2 regions of the Cyanobium sp. Lug-B genome follow, and region 2 is predicted to be linked to the other one. Evidence: predicted binding sites of a transcription regulator. Region 2 holds the regulator's gene; the other holds the start of a gene.

Region 1 (9,733 bases), on a different contig from region 2:
CCCGGCCAGCACCCGGGCCAGGGCCACACCGCGGGTGGGGATGCCCAGCAGCACGAGGTCCTGGCTGTCGGCCACCGCCTCCAGCACCTGGGAGGCGAGCCTGTCGAGGGTGCGTCCCAGGTCCTGGGCGGAGAGCAGCTCCAGCCGGTCGGAGGAACCCGATGATGCGACCTGAGGTCTGGCCACAAAGCGTATGGCGTGTAACCAAAGCCTGACGCATCCACGCCGGAAGAAGGTGATCTTGAAGGGGGGCTGTAGGTTGGCGTGGCGTTGAAACGTGCAGATTTTCTCGCTGGTGAAAGCAGCTCCCTCCCAGAAGCAGTCCGCTGGCGGCACCGGCGAACGCGTCCCCTGCGAGACGGCTGCCCCCGTCGCCCCCATGGTTCTGGCCATCCTTGATGGCTGGGGATACAGCCCGGAGGCCGATCACAACGCCGTGAGGAAAGCGGACACCCCGGTGATGGATGCCCTCTGGCATGCCTATCCCCACACCCTGATCGAAGCCAGCGGCGCCGCCGTGGGCCTGCCGGATCACCAGATGGGCAATTCGGAGGTGGGACACCTCACCATCGGCTCCGGTCGGATCATCCGCCAGGAGCTGGTGCGGATCGGCCAGGCGGTGCGCAGCGGCTCGATCGCCGGCAACCAGGCCCTCAACGATCTGGGTGACACCCTGCTGGCCAGCGGCCGCCCCCTGCACCTGATCGGCCTCTGCTCCGATGGCGGCGTCCACAGCCATGTCGACCACCTGGGCGGTCTGCTGCGCTGGGCCGCCGGCCGCGGCCTCACCGATGTGCTGATCCATGTGGTCACCGATGGCCGCGACTCGGCCCCCCACGGGGGCCCGGGTTACCTGGCCCGGATCCAGGCGATGATCGACGAGGCCGGTGTGGGCCGCATCGCCACCCTCTGCGGCCGTTACTGGGCCATGGACCGCGACCAGCGATGGGAGCGGACCCAGAAGGCCTATCGCCTGCTGACCGAGCCATCCGAGATCTGCCCCTTCACGCCGGAGGAGGTGCTGCAGGGCTCCTATGCGGCGGGCATCACCGATGAATTCCTCGAGCCGGTGCGCCTCAGCGAGGGGCTGCTGGAGTGCGGTGATGGCCTGGTCTGCTTCAACTTCCGCCCCGACCGGGTGCGCCAGATCATCCGTGCCCTGGTCCTGCCGGAGTTCGACGGCTTCCCGCGGGAGTGGCTTGGCCCCCTCCATGTGGTCACTTTCACCCAGTACGAGCAGGGCCTGCCCGTGCGGGTGGCCTTCCCGCCCGAATCCCTCGACGGCCTTCTCGGCCAGGTGGTTTCCGAGCACGGCCTGCGCCAGTTCCGCACCGCCGAGACCGAGAAGTACCCGCACGTCACGTACTTCATGAACGGCGGCATCGAGCAGGCCTTTCCCGGTGAAGACCGCCACCTGGTGCCCTCCCCCCGGGTCGCCACCTATGACCAGGCGCCGGCGATGTCGGCGGAGAAGCTCACCGACAGCTGCATCGCCGCCATCGGCAAGGGGATCTACTCCCTGGTGGTGATCAACTACGCCAACCCCGACATGGTGGGCCACACCGGCCAGATGGAGGCCGCCACCGAAGCCATCGCCACGGTCGACCGCTGCGTGGGCCGGCTCGTGGAGGCCACCACCCGCATGGGCGGCAGCCTGCTGATCACCGCCGACCATGGCAACGCCGAGGTGATGCAGGGCCCCGATGGCCTCCCCTGGACCGCCCACACCACCAACCCGGTGCCGGTGATCCTGGTGGAGGGGGAGAAGCGCAAGCTGCCGGGCCATGGCAACGACGTCACCCTGCGGGAGCATGGCGGCCTGGCCGACATTGCCCCGACCCTGCTGGAGATCCTGGGCCTGCCCAAGCCCGCCCGCATGACCGGCACCTCCCTGGTGGTGCCCGCCTCCGTGCCCGCCGCCCGCATCCCCCAGACCCTCGGCGCCTGAGGCTGCAGGCCCGCGGCGGCTAAGCTGGATCAATGGTCAAGAACATCGTTTCATCGCTCTGGATGCTCAGCGGCGCCCTGCTGATCGTCAGCGTGCTGCTCCACAGCCCCAAGGGGGATGGCATGGGGGGCCTGGCCTCCAGTGGCGGCTCGATGTTCAGCAGCGCCCGCAGCGCCGAGAACACCCTCAACCGCATCACCTGGACCCTGCTCTCCCTGTTTCTGGGGCTGGCCGTGGTGCTGAGCGCCGGCTGGCTGGGCTGAACCGGATGGACCGCCGCAACTTTCTCTCCAGCCTGCTGGCCCGGGTGGGGGCCCCCCTGGCGGGACTGCTGCCTTTCCTGCCCGCCGACCGGGCTCTGGCTGCCGCCAAGGCCACCGATCCGGCCTGGCAGCTGAGCCCGGCGCAATGGCGGAAACGCCTGAGTCCGGCGGCCTATGCGGTGCTCCGCGATGAGGGCACCGAGCGCCCCTTCAGCAGTCCGCTCAACAACGAAAAGCGCAGCGGCACCTACGTGTGTGCCGGCTGCCGCCTGCCCCTGTTCTCCTCCAAGGCCAAGTTCGACTCCGGCACCGGCTGGCCCAGCTTCTGGCAACCCCTGCCCAACGCGGTGGCCACGAAAACCGACTTCAAGCTGATCCTGCCGCGTACCGAATACCACTGCCGCCGCTGTGGCGGCCACCAAGGCCACGTGTTCAACGACGGCCCCAAACCCACCGGCAAACGTTACTGCAACAACGGCGTGGCCCTGGCCTTTGTGCCAGGCGGCTGAACCGCCTGCGGCGGCGGGGGCGTTGTGGGCGGCATGGCGAGTGGATCGTGGCCCAGCTGGGCGCCGATGCGCTCCCGGGCCAGCTGGCGGTACTCGAAGACGTGTTCGCCGGCCGCGCAGAGGCCCAGATAAAGGGCCAGCAGGCGGGGCTGCCGCTGCGCCATCTGCCCCAGCTGCCTCCAGAACTGGCCCCGGAGTTCCGGGCGGCGCAGGCCCTGGTGCCAGACCAGCAGGGCCAGAAGCCTGACGGCCCGGGCCGGCGGCACGTGCATCTGCTGAGCGCAGTGGGGATTGGGGGTGATGGCGAGACAGTGGCGCAGGCAGCGCTCCAGATAGGTGGCGGGCTCGTACATCCGCCAGAGGGCCCGCACGTACTCGTGGCCGATGTCCCAGGCCGGGCGGGAGGGCACGAAGTTCATCAGGGTGTTCTGGTCGCCGCAGCCGCCATCGGCACCCGGCAGCAGTCGTCCCTCCTGCTCCAGCCGGGTCCAGAGCGCCGTGTTCGGCAGGGCCTGGAGAATCCCCAGCATCGGCTGGGGAATGGCCGTCTCGGCGACGAACGCCTCGATGCGCTGCCCCGCGCCAGAGCGTTCCCCGTCGAAGCCGAGGATGAACCCGGCGTAGATAACCAGTCCCGCCGCACTGATCGTCCGGCAGGCTTCGGCGAGGGGATGGCGGGTGTTCTGCCGCTTGCGGGTGAGCTCCAGACTGTCCTGGTCGGGGGTCTCGATGCCCAGGAAGACCCCGAAGAAGCCGGCCCGGGCCATCAGATCGAGCAGCTCGGGCTGCTCGGCCAGATTCACCGAGGCTTCGGTCAGGAAGTTGAAGGGGTAGCGATGCTCCCGCATCCAGGGAATCAGATCGTTCAGCAGACGCTTGACGTTGTGTTGATTGCCGATGAAGTTGTCATCCACCATGAAGATGGATCCCCGCCAGCCCAGGTCGTAGAGGATTTTCAGTTCCCCCAGGATCTGGTGGTTCTCCTTGGTCCGCGGCTTGCGGCCGTAGAGGTTGATGATGTCGCAGAACTCGCAGTTGAACGGACAGCCGCGGGAGAACTGCACCGCCATCATCAGATAGGCGTCGCGTTGCAGCAGGTCGTAGCGGGGCCTGGGGCTGAGGCTGACATCCGGCTTCTCCAGGGCACGGAACACCCCGCAGGGTTCACCTCGCTCGAGGGCCGCCAGGAAGGCGGGAACGGTGATCTCCCCCTCATCCAGGATCAGATAGTGGGCTCCTGATTGCAGCGCATGCTCCGGCAGGGAGGTGGGATAGGGGCCGCCGACCGCCACTTTTTTACCCATCGCCACCGCCAGGCGGATCAGATGGTGAAAGTCCTCGCGCTGCACCAGCATCGCCGAGACGATCACGAGGTCGCACCAGTGCCAGTCGTCCTCCGTCTCCTCGGCCACGTTCCTGTCGTGGAAGCGCAGATGCCAGTGCGGCGGCAGCAGGGAGGCCACCGTGAGGATCCCCAGTGGCGGGATGAAGGCCTTCACGCCGGCCATCTCCAGGAACCGGTCGAACGACCAGAAGGTTTTCGGGAAGTGGGGATAGAGGAGAAGGGCGTTCATCACAGCAGCGGCGGGATGGCGATGGCCCGGCCGCAGGTGCCGGTCTGGTCCTTCCCTTCGAACGTAGGCAGCTGGAGAGGAATCACGCTGCCGCCACACATTTCTTGCTTCCATTCACCCGCCGGTCGCTGGAGTGGAAGCGGGCCTCACTGGCGGCTTTGGCTGATGCGAATCTGCGCCGTCATTGCTGCAAGTTCACGGCGATCTTTCGGCTCCTCGGGACTTTGATCAGCTCTGCGATGGACGCGAAGGCACAAAAAAGCGCCCCCGCAGGGGCGCTTGGAACTGAAAGCGAAGGAGTGGAGATCCGACGCTGACCGCAGGGCGATCAGTAGTCGAAGTCGCCGCCCATGCCGCCGCCGCCACCGGCGGGAGCAGCTTCCTTCTTCTCGGGCAGGTCGGCCACGATGCACTCGGTGGTGAGCACCATGCCGGCGATCGAGGCGGCGTTCTGCAGGCCGGAGCGGGTCACCTTGGCGGGATCGACGATGCCGGCGGCCAGCATGTCGACGTACTCGCCGGTGGCGGCGTTGTAGCCCTCGTTGAAGGGCTTGTTGCGCACGTGCTCGGCGACGACGGCGCCGTTGACACCGGCGTTCTCAGCGATCCGCTTGAGCGGGGCGGTGAGGGACGAGGCCACGATGGTGGCGCCGATCAGCTCCTCGCCGGAGAGGTTGGCGGCCGCCCACTCCTCGAGGGCCGGGGCCAGGTGGGCCAGGGTGGTGCCACCGCCGGGGACGATGCCTTCCTCAACGGCCGCCTTGGTGGCGTTGATGGCATCTTCCAGGCGCAGCTTCTTGTCCTTCATCTCGGTCTCGGTGGCAGCGCCCACCTTGACCACGGCCACACCGCCGCTCAGCTTGGCCAGACGCTCCTGCAGCTTCTCCTTGTCGTAGGAGGAGTCGGTTTCGTCCATCTGCTTGCGGATCTGCTCGCAGCGGGCCTTGACCGCCGCCTCGTTGCCTTCGGCGACGATGGTGGTGGTGTCCTTGTTGATGGTGATGCGACGGGCGGTGCCCAGCATCTCCAGCTTGGTGTTCTCCAGCTTGAGGCCGGCGTCCTCGGTGATCAGCTGACCGTTGGTGAGAACGGCGATGTCCTCGAGCATGGCCTTGCGGCGGTCACCGAAGCCGGGAGCCTTGACGGCGGCGACGTTCAGGACGCCACGCAGACGGTTCACCACCAGGGTGGCGAGGGCTTCCTTCTCGATGTCCTCGGCGATGATCAGCAGGGGCTTGCCGGTGCGGGCGATCTGCTCGAGCACGGGCACCAGGTCCTGGACGAGACCGATCTTCTTGTCGGTCAGCAGGATGTAGGGCTCGTCGAGCACCGCTTCCATCCGCTCGGTGTCGGTGGCGAAGTAGGGCGAGATGTAGCCCTTGTCGAAGCGCATGCCTTCGGTGACCTCCAGTTCGGTGGTCATCGACTTGCCTTCCTCGAGGGAGATCACACCCTCCTTGCCCACCTTGTCCATGGCGTCCGCGATCATGCGGCCCACCTCTTCGTCGTTGCCGGCGGAGATGGTGCCCACCTGGGCGATGGCGTTGGAGTCGGAGATCGGCTTGGCGTGCTCCTCGATCTTGCCGACGAGGAACTCGGTGGCCTTGTCGATGCCCTTCTTGAGGGTGATGGCGTTGGCGCCGGCGGCCACGTTGCGCAGACCCGCCTTGACCATGGCGTGGGCCAGGACGGTGGCGGTGGTGGTGCCGTCACCGGCGGCGTCGTTGGTTTTGCTGGCGGCCTGACGGATCAGGGCCACACCGGTGTTCTCGATGTGGTCCTCCAGTTCGATCTCCTTGGCGATCGTGACGCCGTCGTTGATGATCTGGGGAGCGCCGAATTTCTTCTCCAGCACCACGTTGCGGCCCTTGGGGCCGAGGGTGACGGCGACGGCTTCGGCAAGGATGTCGATGCCGCGTTCGAGCGCCCGGCGGGCTTGCTCGTTATAGATGATGCGCTTGGCCATGGAAGAAAAAAGATTGCTTGGTTGAAGGTGATGCCGACGGAAACGCCGTCAGATCAGTTGACGACGGCCAGGATGTCCTTCTCGGACAGAAGCACGTACTCGTCGGTGCCGAGCTTGATGTCGGTGCCGGCGTACTTGCTGTAGAGCACCTTGTCGCCGACGCCCACTTCAGGAGCCTGACGGGAGCCGTCGTCGTTGCGCTTGCCGGGGCCGATCTGGACCACTTCACCCACCTGGGGCTTTTCCTTGGCGGTGTCGGGCAGAAGGATGCCACCGGCGGTTTTCTCCTCCGATTCGGACACCTTGATGAAAACGCGATCTCCGAGGGGTTTGACCGTGGAGACGCTGAGGGAAACGGCAGCCATGAAATGACGCGAAGAATGGTTGCGAAGACAGCGACGAGGGATCGGCCGGGGCCGGAGCGTCGCTGGGGTGGGGCGAGTTAGCACTCGCGCCCTTCGACTGCCAACCTAGGTGGCGCCCCGGCTCTGACGCCATCCCCGGGCTGTGCGGGTGACCGAACCGCAGACCGTCAGGCCCCCTGCGGTGGTAAGGTTGCGCCGCTTCAGACGGGTGCAGGATCCCGCTGGCACCCCTCCTTCCTTCCTTACCTATGGCTGCTGCCGCTCCCGCCGTCCCTGGTACCAAAGGCACCGTGCGCCAGGTGATCGGCCCGGTCCTCGACGTGGAATTTCCTGCGGGCAAGCTGCCCAAGATCTTCAACGCCCTCCGTATCGAGGGCACCAACTCCGCCGGCCAGCAGGTGGCCCTCACCGCCGAAGTGCAGCAGCTGCTGGGCGACCACCGGGTCCGCGCCGTGGCCATGAGCAGCACCGACGGCCTGGTGCGCGGCATGAGCGCCCTCGACACCGGCGCCCCCATCTCCGTCCCCGTGGGTGAGGCCACCCTGGGCCGCATCTTCAACGTCCTCGGTGAGCCCGTCGACGAGCAGGGTCCGGTCACCAGCACCATGACCGCCCCGATCCACCGCCAGGCTCCCAAGCTCACCGAGCTGGAGACCAAGCCCCGGGTCTTCGAGACTGGCATCAAGGTGATCGATCTGCTGGCCCCCTACCGCCAGGGCGGCAAGGTGGGCCTGTTCGGTGGCGCCGGCGTCGGCAAGACCGTGCTGATCCAGGAGCTGATCAACAACATCGCCAAGGAGCACGGCGGCGTCTCCGTGTTCGGCGGCGTGGGTGAGCGCACCCGTGAGGGCAACGACCTCTACGAGGAGTTCAAGGAGTCGGGCGTGATCAACGCCGACGACCTCTCCAAGTCGAAGGTGGCCCTCTGCTACGGCCAGATGAACGAGCCCCCCGGCGCCCGCATGCGGGTGGGCCTGTCAGCGCTCACGATGGCCGAGCACTTCCGCGACGTGAACAAGCAGGACGTGCTGCTGTTCATCGACAACATCTTCCGCTTCGTCCAGGCCGGCTCCGAGGTGAGCGCCCTGCTGGGCCGCATGCCGTCGGCCGTGGGCTACCAGCCCACCCTCGGCACCGATGTGGGTGAGCTGCAGGAGCGCATCACCTCCACCCTGGAGGGTTCGATCACTTCGATCCAGGCCGTCTACGTCCCCGCCGACGACCTCACCGACCCGGCGCCCGCCACCACCTTCGCCCACCTCGACGCCACCACCGTGCTGAGCCGCGGCCTGGCCTCCAAGGGCATCTACCCGGCGGTCGATCCCCTCGATTCCACCAGCACCATGCTCCAGCCCGCCGTCGTGGGCGACGAGCACTACCGCACCGCCCGGGCTGTGCAGTCCACCCTGCAGCGCTACAAGGAGCTGCAGGACATCATCGCGATCCTGGGTCTGGACGAACTCTCCGAGGACGACCGCCGCACGGTGGACCGGGCCCGCAAGATCGAGAAGTTCCTCTCCCAGCCGTTCTTCGTGGCCGAGATCTTCACCGGCCAGTCCGGTGAGTACGTGAAGCTCGAAGACACCATCAAGGGCTTCAACATGATCCTGGCCGGTGAACTCGACGACCTGCCGGAAGCCGCCTTCTACCTGGTGGGCAACATCGATCAGGTGAAGGCCAAGGCCGCCAAGATCCTCGCCGACGCCAAGTCCTGATCCGGGAAACCCCATGACCCTCACCCTGCGTGTCCTCGCCCCCGATCAGAGCGTCTTCGACGGCACCGCCGACGAAGTGATCCTCCCCGGCACCACCGGCCAGCTCGGCATCCTCACCGGCCACGTCTCCATGCTCACCGCCCTCGACAGCGGCGTGCTGCGGGTGCGGGAGGGTGCCAACTGGCAGTCGATCGCCCTGATGGGGGGCTTCGCCGAGGTGGTGGCCAATGAGGTCACCGTGCTCGTCAACGGCGCCGAGCTGGGCAGCAGCATCAATGCCGCCGCCGCCCAGACCGATTTCGAGGCGGCCCAGCAGGCCGCGGCGGCGCTGGAAGGCTCCGATCCCAGCCCCGAGAAGGTGAAGGCCCAGCAGGCCCTGGCCCGCGCCCGCGCCCGTCTCCAGGCCAGCAAGGGCGCCTGATCGCGCCCCTGCGGACCGGGACGCCGCGGCCATGGGCAAGGGTCGGGAGCTGGGTCTGCAGCTGCGGGAGTGGATCGCCACCGGTTCCGTCAGCCTGGACAACCCCCAGGCCCTGGCCAACCGACTGATCGACGCCCTCGGGGCGGAGGAGGCCTTGCGTGGTCCCGTGCGGGACCTTGCCACCCAGCCCCTGCTGCAGCGGGTGCTGCAGCTCCAGGGTGGACCCCAGCGCAGCGCCGTCGCCGCCCTCAGCAGCCATCTGGCCGGGATCTATGCGCCTGGTGTGCTGGCCGAACTGCTCGACCTGCTCGAAGCCTGCTCCGGCGTGGCCCCCTCCAGGCCCGGCTCCGCTGCGGCTGGCACCGGTTCCCCGGCCGCCGCCATTCCCCTCCCCCTGGGCCGGCTGGAGGCCCTGCGCCCCCTCGGCCCGGGGCTGGCCCTGGCCGCCGCCTCGGCCCCGGTGCTGTTCTGGGCCGGCGGCGAGCTGGAGACGTGGTTCTTCGATCCCTGGGGCTGGGGCAGCGGCCCGGTGCTGGTGGTGGCCCTGGCCCTGATCCAGGCCCTGGCCCTGGGCCCCCTCAAGGGCCTGCGCCGCCGCTGGCCCCTGACCCTCGAGGCCACCGGGGACCCCCACCGCGCCTGGTGCTGGATCACGGCCCCCTGGATCCACGCCGCCAACGGCGAGGCCCTGCTCAACCTGGGGATGCTGGTGATCGTGCTGGGCGGCACGCCGCTGCCGCTCTCCTCCCTGCTGCTGCGCTTCGCGCTCACCGCCCTGGCCACCACGGCGCCGGCGGTGCTGGTGGCCCGCCGGGCCCGGGTGCTGCGGCAGTGGGACGGCGCCTCCGGGCCCATCGCCGCCCTCATCGCCCTGGCCTGCAGCCTCAGCCTGCTGCACTGGAAGGTGCATCCCTTCCCGGTCGGTGAGGTCGACTTTCCGGCCTGGGTGCTGCTGGTGGTGTACGGGGCCCT
Region 2 (7,580 bases):
CCAGAAACGCTGCAGAAAGCGGCGGGCGCCGCCGTCGTCCCGGCTACCCAGCACCAGCAGCCAGCCCCCCCGGCGGGTCGACCCCGCCGCGCCGCCGGCATCCGCCTCGAACAGGGCCAGACCCACCGGTGCCGCCAGCCAGGAGCTCAGCTCCGTCCCGTAGTCGAGACCGGCCGCGGCGAAGGCCCCGTCGCGCAGCCGGCCGACCGCCTCCGCCGCCTGGCGTCGCTGGCGGGGCGGGGCGACGGCCCGGGCGTAGTCGAGGGGCTGCTCGCCGTCGGTGAACAGGTGGAGGCTGAAGGGGGCGTCCCGGGGCACGAACTGGGCCGCCCGCGGCACCTCCAGCGGCAGCCGCTGGAGACGCAGGGCACTGCGCTGCCACACCAGCCACCAGCCACCGAGCCCCAGACCGAACACCACCAGCACCAGGGCCAGCAGCACCGCCAGGAATGGGCGGGCCTTCATGCGTTCTCAGCAGGATGGGACCATCCTGACGCCACCCCCCCTCCGACGCCCGCCATGGACGAGCCGACCCCTCCGGCCCCCCCCCGCAGCCTCTCCGCCATGGAGCTGCAGCGGCGCCTGGCGGAGGGGGAACCGCTCCGGATCGTGGACGTGCGGGAGGACCGGGAGCTCGAGGAGGCACGCCTGCCCCACCCGGTGGTGCATCTGCCCCTGAGCCGCTCCGGCGAATGGATCCCGGAGCTGGAGACCCTGCTCGACCGGCAACAGCCGGTGGTGGTGCTGTGCCATGCCGGCATCCGCAGCTGGCACTTCGCCTGCTGGCTGATGCAGGAGCAGGGCTACGGCGAGGTCTGGAACCTGCAGGGGGGTATCGACGCCTGGAGCCGGGAGGTGGATCCCCGGGTTCCCCGTTACTGAACCCCCTTCCACGGCGGAGGGCGGGTCCGTCGCACCTAGGATGAAGGTTCTGTTTAGCTTTTCAACTTTTCCCCCCATTCCTTGGACACGCTGCCGCGCCGACAACAGGAGGTCCTCCAGGCCACGGTGCGGCACTACGTGGACACCGTCGAACCCGTGGGCAGCCACACGCTGGTCCGGCGTTTCGGGCTGCCGGCCAGCCCCGCCACGGTGCGGACGGCCATGGGGGCCCTGGAGCAGCGCGGCCTGCTGACCCAGCCCCACACGTCCGCCGGCCGGATCCCCAGCCAGCGCGGCTACCGCCTTTACGTCGATCAGCTGCTGCCGGCCCCGGGGGCCGCCGCCCTGCAGCTGGAGCGCGAGCTGGCCGGCATCAGCCTGCAGTGGGCCGCCCTCGATGATCTGCTGCTGCACCTGGCCCGCCGCCTGGCCGATCTCACCGGCCTGCTCAGCCTGATCACCCGCCCCCAGCGGCCCAGCCCCCTGCTGCAGGCGGTGCGGCTCGTGCCCAGCGGCGACCGGCTGCTGGTGTTCCTCGTCCAGGGGCCCGATTTCAGCACCAGCCTCAACCTGCGCCTGGGCGCCGGGCTGGAGGAGGAGCTGCCGATCCTGGAGCGCTGGAGCAACCAGCAGCTCAGGGCCGGCGGCGACGGCCGCATCCCCTGGGAACGGCTGCCGGCGGAGCTGCGCCGCAGCGGCGGACTGCTGCGCCAGGCCCTCGACAGCCACGGCCGCATCCGCAGCGAGGAGCTCGATGCTGTGGTGGCCGCCGGCCTGGGCGGGCTGCTGGCCCAGCCCGAATTCCGCCACAGTTCCAGCCTGCTGCCCGTGGTGCAGCTGGTGGAGCATGGCCCCCGTGCCCTGCTGGGTATCACCGGCCCCCAGGCCCCGGTCGCGACCGAAGCGATCTGGATCGGCACCGAGCATCCCCACGCGGCCCTCGGCCAGTGCTCGGTGGTGCAGGCCACCTACCGCACGGGACACGGCGGCCGCGGCCAGGTGGGCCTGGTGGGTCCGATGCGGATGGCCTACGCCACCGCCCGCGCCGCGGTTCAGTCGGTGGCCTCGATCCTGGAGAGGCTGCTCAGCTGATGACCTATTGCCTCGGCTTCCTGCTCCACAGCGGCCTCGTGTTCGCCTCCGACTCCCGCACCAACGCGGGGGTGGACTACATCTCGAGTTACAGCAAGATGCACGTGCTGGCGCCGGCCCCTGACCGGCTGTTCGTGCTCATGGCGGCCGGCAACCTGGGCACCACCCAGGCGGTGCTCAACCGGATCCGCCGTGACATCGAGAACCATGGCGCCGGCCCCAGCCCCCAGTGGACCCGCCAGGACGACCCCCCCGCCGGGCCGAGCATGCTCACCGCCCGCTACCTGTTCGAGGTGGCCGACTACATCGGGCGGCTCAACGTGATGGTGCAGAAGGAGTTCAATCCCAACCTGCGCCAGGCGGGTGCCAGCGGCGAGGCCAGCTTCATCCTCGGCGGCCAGATCGCGGGCCAGCCCCACGGGCTCTACATGATCTATCCCCAGGGGAACGCGATCATGGCCACCGATGACACGCCCTTCCTGCAGATCGGCGAAACCAAGTACGGCAAGCCTCCCCTCGATTACATCGGCCGCCCCGACCTCTCCCTGGAGGATGCGGCGCGGCTCTGCCTGGTGTCGGAGATCGTCACAAGGCGCTCCAATCTCACCGTGGGGCCGCCCTTCGAGATCGCCCTGTTGCCCCGCGATGCCTTCAAGGTGACCCGGCACCTGAAGCTGGAGAAGGACGCTCCCGAGATCCAGCACACCATGGACGTCTGGGCCCGCCACATGCAGGAGGGGCTCAACAAGCTGCCGCGTTTCCCCTGGGAGCACGACCCCCTCTGAGGGCCCCAGGGAGGACCTACCCCGCCAGCCCGTCGCCCAGCTTTTCCGCCACCGTGTTGACGTCCTTGTCGCCGCGGCCGGAGAGATTGAGCACCACTTCGGTGCCGGGGGCCAGGGTGGGGCAGAGGGACTCCAGCCAGGCGAAGGCGTGGGCCGTCTCCAGCGCCGGGATGATGCCCTCCAGTTCGCTCACCCGCTGCAGGGCCTCCAGGGCCTGGGCATCGGTGACGGCGGCGTACTCGGCCCGGCCGATCTGGCGCAGGTAGCTGTGCTCCGGACCGACGCCTGGGTAGTCGAGGCCGGCGCTGATCGAGTGGGCCTCCTGCACCTGGCCCTCGTCGTCCTGCAGCAGCAGGCTCATGGCACCGTGCAGCACCCCCACCCGGCCCTCGGTGATGGTGGCGGCGTGGCGGCCGGTGGCGACACCCTCGCCGGCCGCCTCGACCCCGATCAGGCGCACGGAGGCGTCCTCGACGAAGGGATGGAAGAGCCCCATGGCGTTGGAGCCGCCGCCCACGCAGGCGATCAGCACATCCGGCAGCCGGCCGAAGGCCTCCAGGCACTGGCTCCGGGCCTCCTGGCCGATCACGGCGTGGAAATCCCGCACCAGCATCGGGTAGGGGTGCGGGCCGGCCACCGAGCCGAGGATGTAGTGGGTGCTCTCCACGTTGGTGACCCAGTCGCGGATGGCTTCGCTGGTGGCGTCCTTGAGGGTGGCGGTGCCGGCGGTGACGGGCTGGACTGTGGCCCCCAGCAGCCGCATCCGGAACACGTTCAGGGCCTGGCGGCGCATGTCCTCGGCGCCCATGTAGATGACGCACTCCAGGCCGAAACGGGCACAGACCGTGGCCGTGGCGACACCATGCTGGCCGGCGCCGGTTTCGGCGATGATCCGCTTCTTGCCCATCCGCAGCGCCAGCAGGGCCTGGCCCAGGGCGTTGTTGATCTTGTGGGCGCCGGTGTGGTTGAGGTCCTCCCGCTTCAGCCACAGGCGCGGACCACCCTCAGGCCGCTGGTAGTGGGCCGTGAGCCGTTCGGCCTCATACAGGGGGGTGGGCCGGCCCACGTAGGTGCGCAGCAGGTGATCCAGCCGGGCGGTGAAAGCGGGATCGGCCCAGGCCTCGGCCGCGGCCGCCTCCAGTTCCGCCAGGGCGGGCATCAGCGTTTCCGGGACGTACTGCCCGCCGAAGGGGCCGAAACGGCCCAGGCCATCCGGGCGGACCGACGGCTGCAGCTCGGCAGGATCGGCGCTGCGGGTTGGGGCGGTGCTGGTCACCGGCGCTGCGCAAGGGGAGATAATTCACCTTAGGGAGCCGCCACCCGGGGCGGCAGCGGCGGAGGGGCCATCCGGACGCCACCGGAGAACCCCGCACCGGAACGGCTGCCGACCGAGTCGCCCACGAACGCCACAGATGCTTCCCGCCGACTATCTGACCTCCCTGCCTCTGGCGGAACGCCTGTATCGACAGCAGCCGGAACTGGCCGGCCGGATCTACTCGGGCCCCGTGCTCGAGTTCCTGCGGGATGGGGTGGTGATCTTTCCGCAGGTGCTGGACCCGGAGCTCCTCGACCGGATGGACCGCGACCTCGAGGCCCTGCCGGCTCTGGCCCGCACCTCGCTGCTGCACGGGATGATCGGCATCGACGGCAAGGCGGAGCACTACGAGGCCCGGGTCCTGCGCAATCTGTCGCTGCTCGGCATCACCGATCTCCGCGATGCCGGCCCGGGGCTGAAGCTCAACGACCTGCACCGTTACTTCGAGGCGGCCCGCTCGCTGGCCTTCGCCGATCCCATCATCCATTTCCTCGATGAACTCTTCGGTTCGGCGCCGGGGCTGATCCAGACGCTCACCTTCTGGAAGAGCAGCGAGCAGTCCCTCCACCAGGACTTCTCCTACGTGCACCACCACAACCGCCTGGGCCACCTGGCCGCCGCCTGGATCCCCCTGGAGGACATCAGCGATCGGGCCGGACCGCTCGTCTACTACAAGGGCTCCCATCGGCTGGAGGCCGATCAGTTCTACGACTGGAACGGGGGCGGCATCCTCGCCAGCCGCGACGGCGATCCCCGCAGGGCGGCGGGTTACGGGCCGTACCTGCAGGCCCTGATCGACGCCCAGGGCTGGACCCCGAGCATCTACCTGCCCCGCCGGGGCGATGTGCTGATCTGGCACGGGGCCCTGATCCACGGCGGCACCCCGATGCGCGATCCCAGCCTCACCCGCCGGTCCTACGTCTGCCACTACACGGCCGCCGCCGGCCACAAGGCCCTGGCCCGGCACCGCGTCGGGGATGGCTACGACTTCTCCGACCCCCCCACCCTGCCCGAGACGATGCGCCCCAGGTCGCTGCCCTCCCGGCTGGTGGCCGCCACCGGCCGCCGCTTCAGGCGGCTGATCGCGGGAGGGCCCACCGATGCCTAAGGGGGGCTGGCGGGAGTTCAGCGGGCCGGACAGCCTGCAGCGGCCGGAGGCCGCCCCGGCCACGACGCCCCGGGCACTGCAGAAGGTGAGGGTGCAGCGCACCAAGGCGGGCAAGGGGGGAAAGCTGGTCACCGCCATCACCGGGCTGGAGGCGTCCGAGGCCGAGCTGCGCCTGCTGCTCAAGCGGCTGAAGGCCAGCGCCGGCACCGGTGGCACCCTCAAGGACGGGGTGATCGAACTGCAGGGGGACCACGTGGCGGCGGCTCTGGCCGCCCTGGAGAAGGACGGCTACCGACCGAAGCAGGCGGGGGGGTAGGGGAGAATGCGCCCCGAAGCCACCGCCCCGTTTCCGTGTCCGAGATGACCTCGCCGGCCAAGGCCACCAACATCGTCTGGCACCACTCCACCGTGACCCGGGCCGCCCGGGCCCACCAGCGGGGCCACCGCAGCGCCATCCTCTGGTTCACGGGCCTGTCGGGGGCAGGCAAGAGCACCCTGGCCAATGCGGTGAATTCGGCCCTGTTCGAGCAGGGGCTGGCCTGCTACGTGCTCGATGGCGACAACGTCCGCCACGGGCTGTGCAGCGATCTGGGCTTCTCGGACGCCGACCGGGAGGAGAACATCCGCCGCATCGGTGAGGTGGCCAAGCTGTTCCTGGATGCCGGCGTGGTGGTGCTCACCGCCTTCGTCTCCCCCTTCCGCGCCGACCGTCAGCGGGCCCGGGAGCTGGTGGAGGCGGGTGATTTCCTCGAGATCCACTGCGCCGCCGACCTGGCGGTCTGCGAACAGCGGGACACCAAGGGGCTCTACGCCAAGGCCAGGGCCGGCGAGATCAAGGAGTTCACCGGCATCTCCAGCCCCTATGAGGCCCCGGAGGCCCCCGAGCTGCGGGTGGCCACCGGCGAGCAGGGCCTCGAGGATTCGGTGGCCCAGGTGATGGCGGAACTGGAGCGCCGCGGCATCATTCCGGCTCCGGCGGAGGCCTGAGGGGTTCGGCGCGCAGGCGCAGCGCCCAGGCATCGAGGAAGGTCTTGGCGCAGCTGGCCACCGGCACCGCCAGCAGCAGGCCCAGTAGTTCCCCCAGCCCCATCAGCGCCCCCAGCCGGGCGCCGATCGGCAGGCTGATCAGCAGCCAGGCCGGCTGCAGCCCCACGATCGACCCCATCAGCCGCGGCTGGATCACCTGGTCGACCACCTGGCCGACGCTGATCGCCACCGCCAGCACCTCCAGGCCGGTGCGCGGATCCTCGAGGGCCAGCAGCACGCTCACCCCCACGATGGTGAGGGCACTGGCGTAGGGGATCAAGGTGGTGAAGCCGATCGCCACCGCGAACAGCACGCCGTAGGGAATCCCCAGCAGGGTGAACACCAGGCACTGGGCGCCGCTGAGGATCAGGGCCAGCACCACCTGGCCGGCGAAGTAGCCCCGGAAGGTGCGATCCAGGGTGCTGAGCACCAGGGCGCGGGTGCCGGAGGGAAGCCATTCCGCCAAGCCCCTGGCGATGCCTTCGCCCCCCAGCAGCAGGAACACCGCCAGCACCAGCACGATCACCGTGTTGACGGTGATGCTCACGGTGGCCCCCAGGATCCCCAGCACCTGCTGGCTCAGCTGGGAGGCGATCTTGCTGGTGCGGGTGATCAGATCGCTGCTCAGGCCGCCGAAATCGGTGGGCAGCCCCCGCTCGGTGGCCCAGCTCTGCAGCTGCCCCAGCAGGGTTTCCCCCTCCGCCAGCCAGCCCGGGAGGGCGAGCACCAGGTCGCCGAGCTGCTCCACCAGGCGCGGCACCAGCACCAGGGCCGCCAGCACCACCGCCGAGAGGCTCAGGCCCAGCACCAGCAGCAGGGCCAGGGCCCGCGGCAGCCCCCGCTGGATCAGCCAGCGGCTGGGGATGTCGAGCAGGAAGGCCAGCAGGGCCGCCGTCAGGAACAGGGCCGGGAACGGCGCCAGGGGCACCAGCAGCTGGCGCAGCACCCAGAGGTTGAGCACCAGCAGGGGCAGGGCCAGGGAGAACCGCAGCCAGGGGGGCAGGACCAGCCGCTCGAGCATCAGCGGGAGCGGGGCCTGGCCCCGGAGGATCGACGATCGCCGACCAGCTTGGCCTGCCGGACCGGCACCAGCCAGGGAAGAGGGGCCCGGGTCCTCATCCCCGGTCCATCTGCTCCAGGTAGGCGGCGCTGCCCAGGGCCTGGAGGCGCGCATCCTTGGCCACCACCTGGTCGTGCAGGCCCCGGCGGTAGGCCTCGAGGGCCAGCGCGAGCACCGGATCGGAGATCGCCAGCATCGCCGCCGCCAGCAGGCCGGCGTTGAGGCCGCCGCCGATCGCCACCGTGGCCACGGGGATTCCCGCCGGCATCTGCACGATCGAATGGAGGGAGTCGACCCCGGAGAGGGCCTGGC

The links. The regulator HrcA, encoded in region 2, represses chaperone genes, less so after heat shock. The targets are predictions, from matches to a motif close to TTAGCACTCNNNNNNNNNGAGTGCTAA.
Region 1: the regulator HrcA is predicted to act here: its motif matches at 6,703-6,729, upstream of groES (co-chaperone GroES).

What each region holds. Positions count from the first base shown of each region.
Region 1 is NZ_JAGQBM010000043.1:3,249-12,981, reverse strand. It holds gene pyrR (bifunctional pyr operon transcriptional regulator/uracil phosphoribosyltransferase PyrR) at 1-186, opposite strand, end outside; gene gpmI (2,3-bisphosphoglycerate-independent phosphoglycerate mutase) at 380-1,948, shown strand; gene secG (preprotein translocase subunit SecG) at 1,981-2,211, shown strand; gene msrB (peptide-methionine (R)-S-oxide reductase MsrB) at 2,217-2,720, shown strand; gene KBY81_RS11080 (B12-binding domain-containing radical SAM protein) at 2,675-4,294, opposite strand; gene groL (chaperonin GroEL) at 4,623-6,260, opposite strand; gene groES (co-chaperone GroES) at 6,314-6,625, opposite strand; gene atpD (F0F1 ATP synthase subunit beta) at 6,874-8,340, shown strand; gene atpC (ATP synthase F1 subunit epsilon) at 8,354-8,761, shown strand; gene KBY81_RS11055 (rhomboid family intramembrane serine protease) at 8,793-9,733, shown strand, end outside.
Region 2 is NZ_JAGQBM010000092.1:572-8,151, reverse strand. It holds partial or broken gene KBY81_RS15635 (DUF3352 domain-containing protein) at 1-465, opposite strand, end outside; gene KBY81_RS15630 (rhodanese-like domain-containing protein) at 520-882, shown strand; gene KBY81_RS15625 (heat-inducible transcriptional repressor HrcA) at 964-1,974, shown strand; gene KBY81_RS15620 (proteasome-type protease) at 1,974-2,759, shown strand; gene trpB (tryptophan synthase subunit beta) at 2,776-4,035, opposite strand; gene KBY81_RS15610 (phytanoyl-CoA dioxygenase family protein) at 4,172-5,182, shown strand; gene KBY81_RS15605 (translation initiation factor) at 5,175-5,498, shown strand; gene cysC (adenylyl-sulfate kinase) at 5,543-6,169, shown strand; gene KBY81_RS15595 (AI-2E family transporter) at 6,144-7,229, opposite strand; gene purE (5-(carboxyamino)imidazole ribonucleotide mutase) at 7,324-7,580, opposite strand, start outside.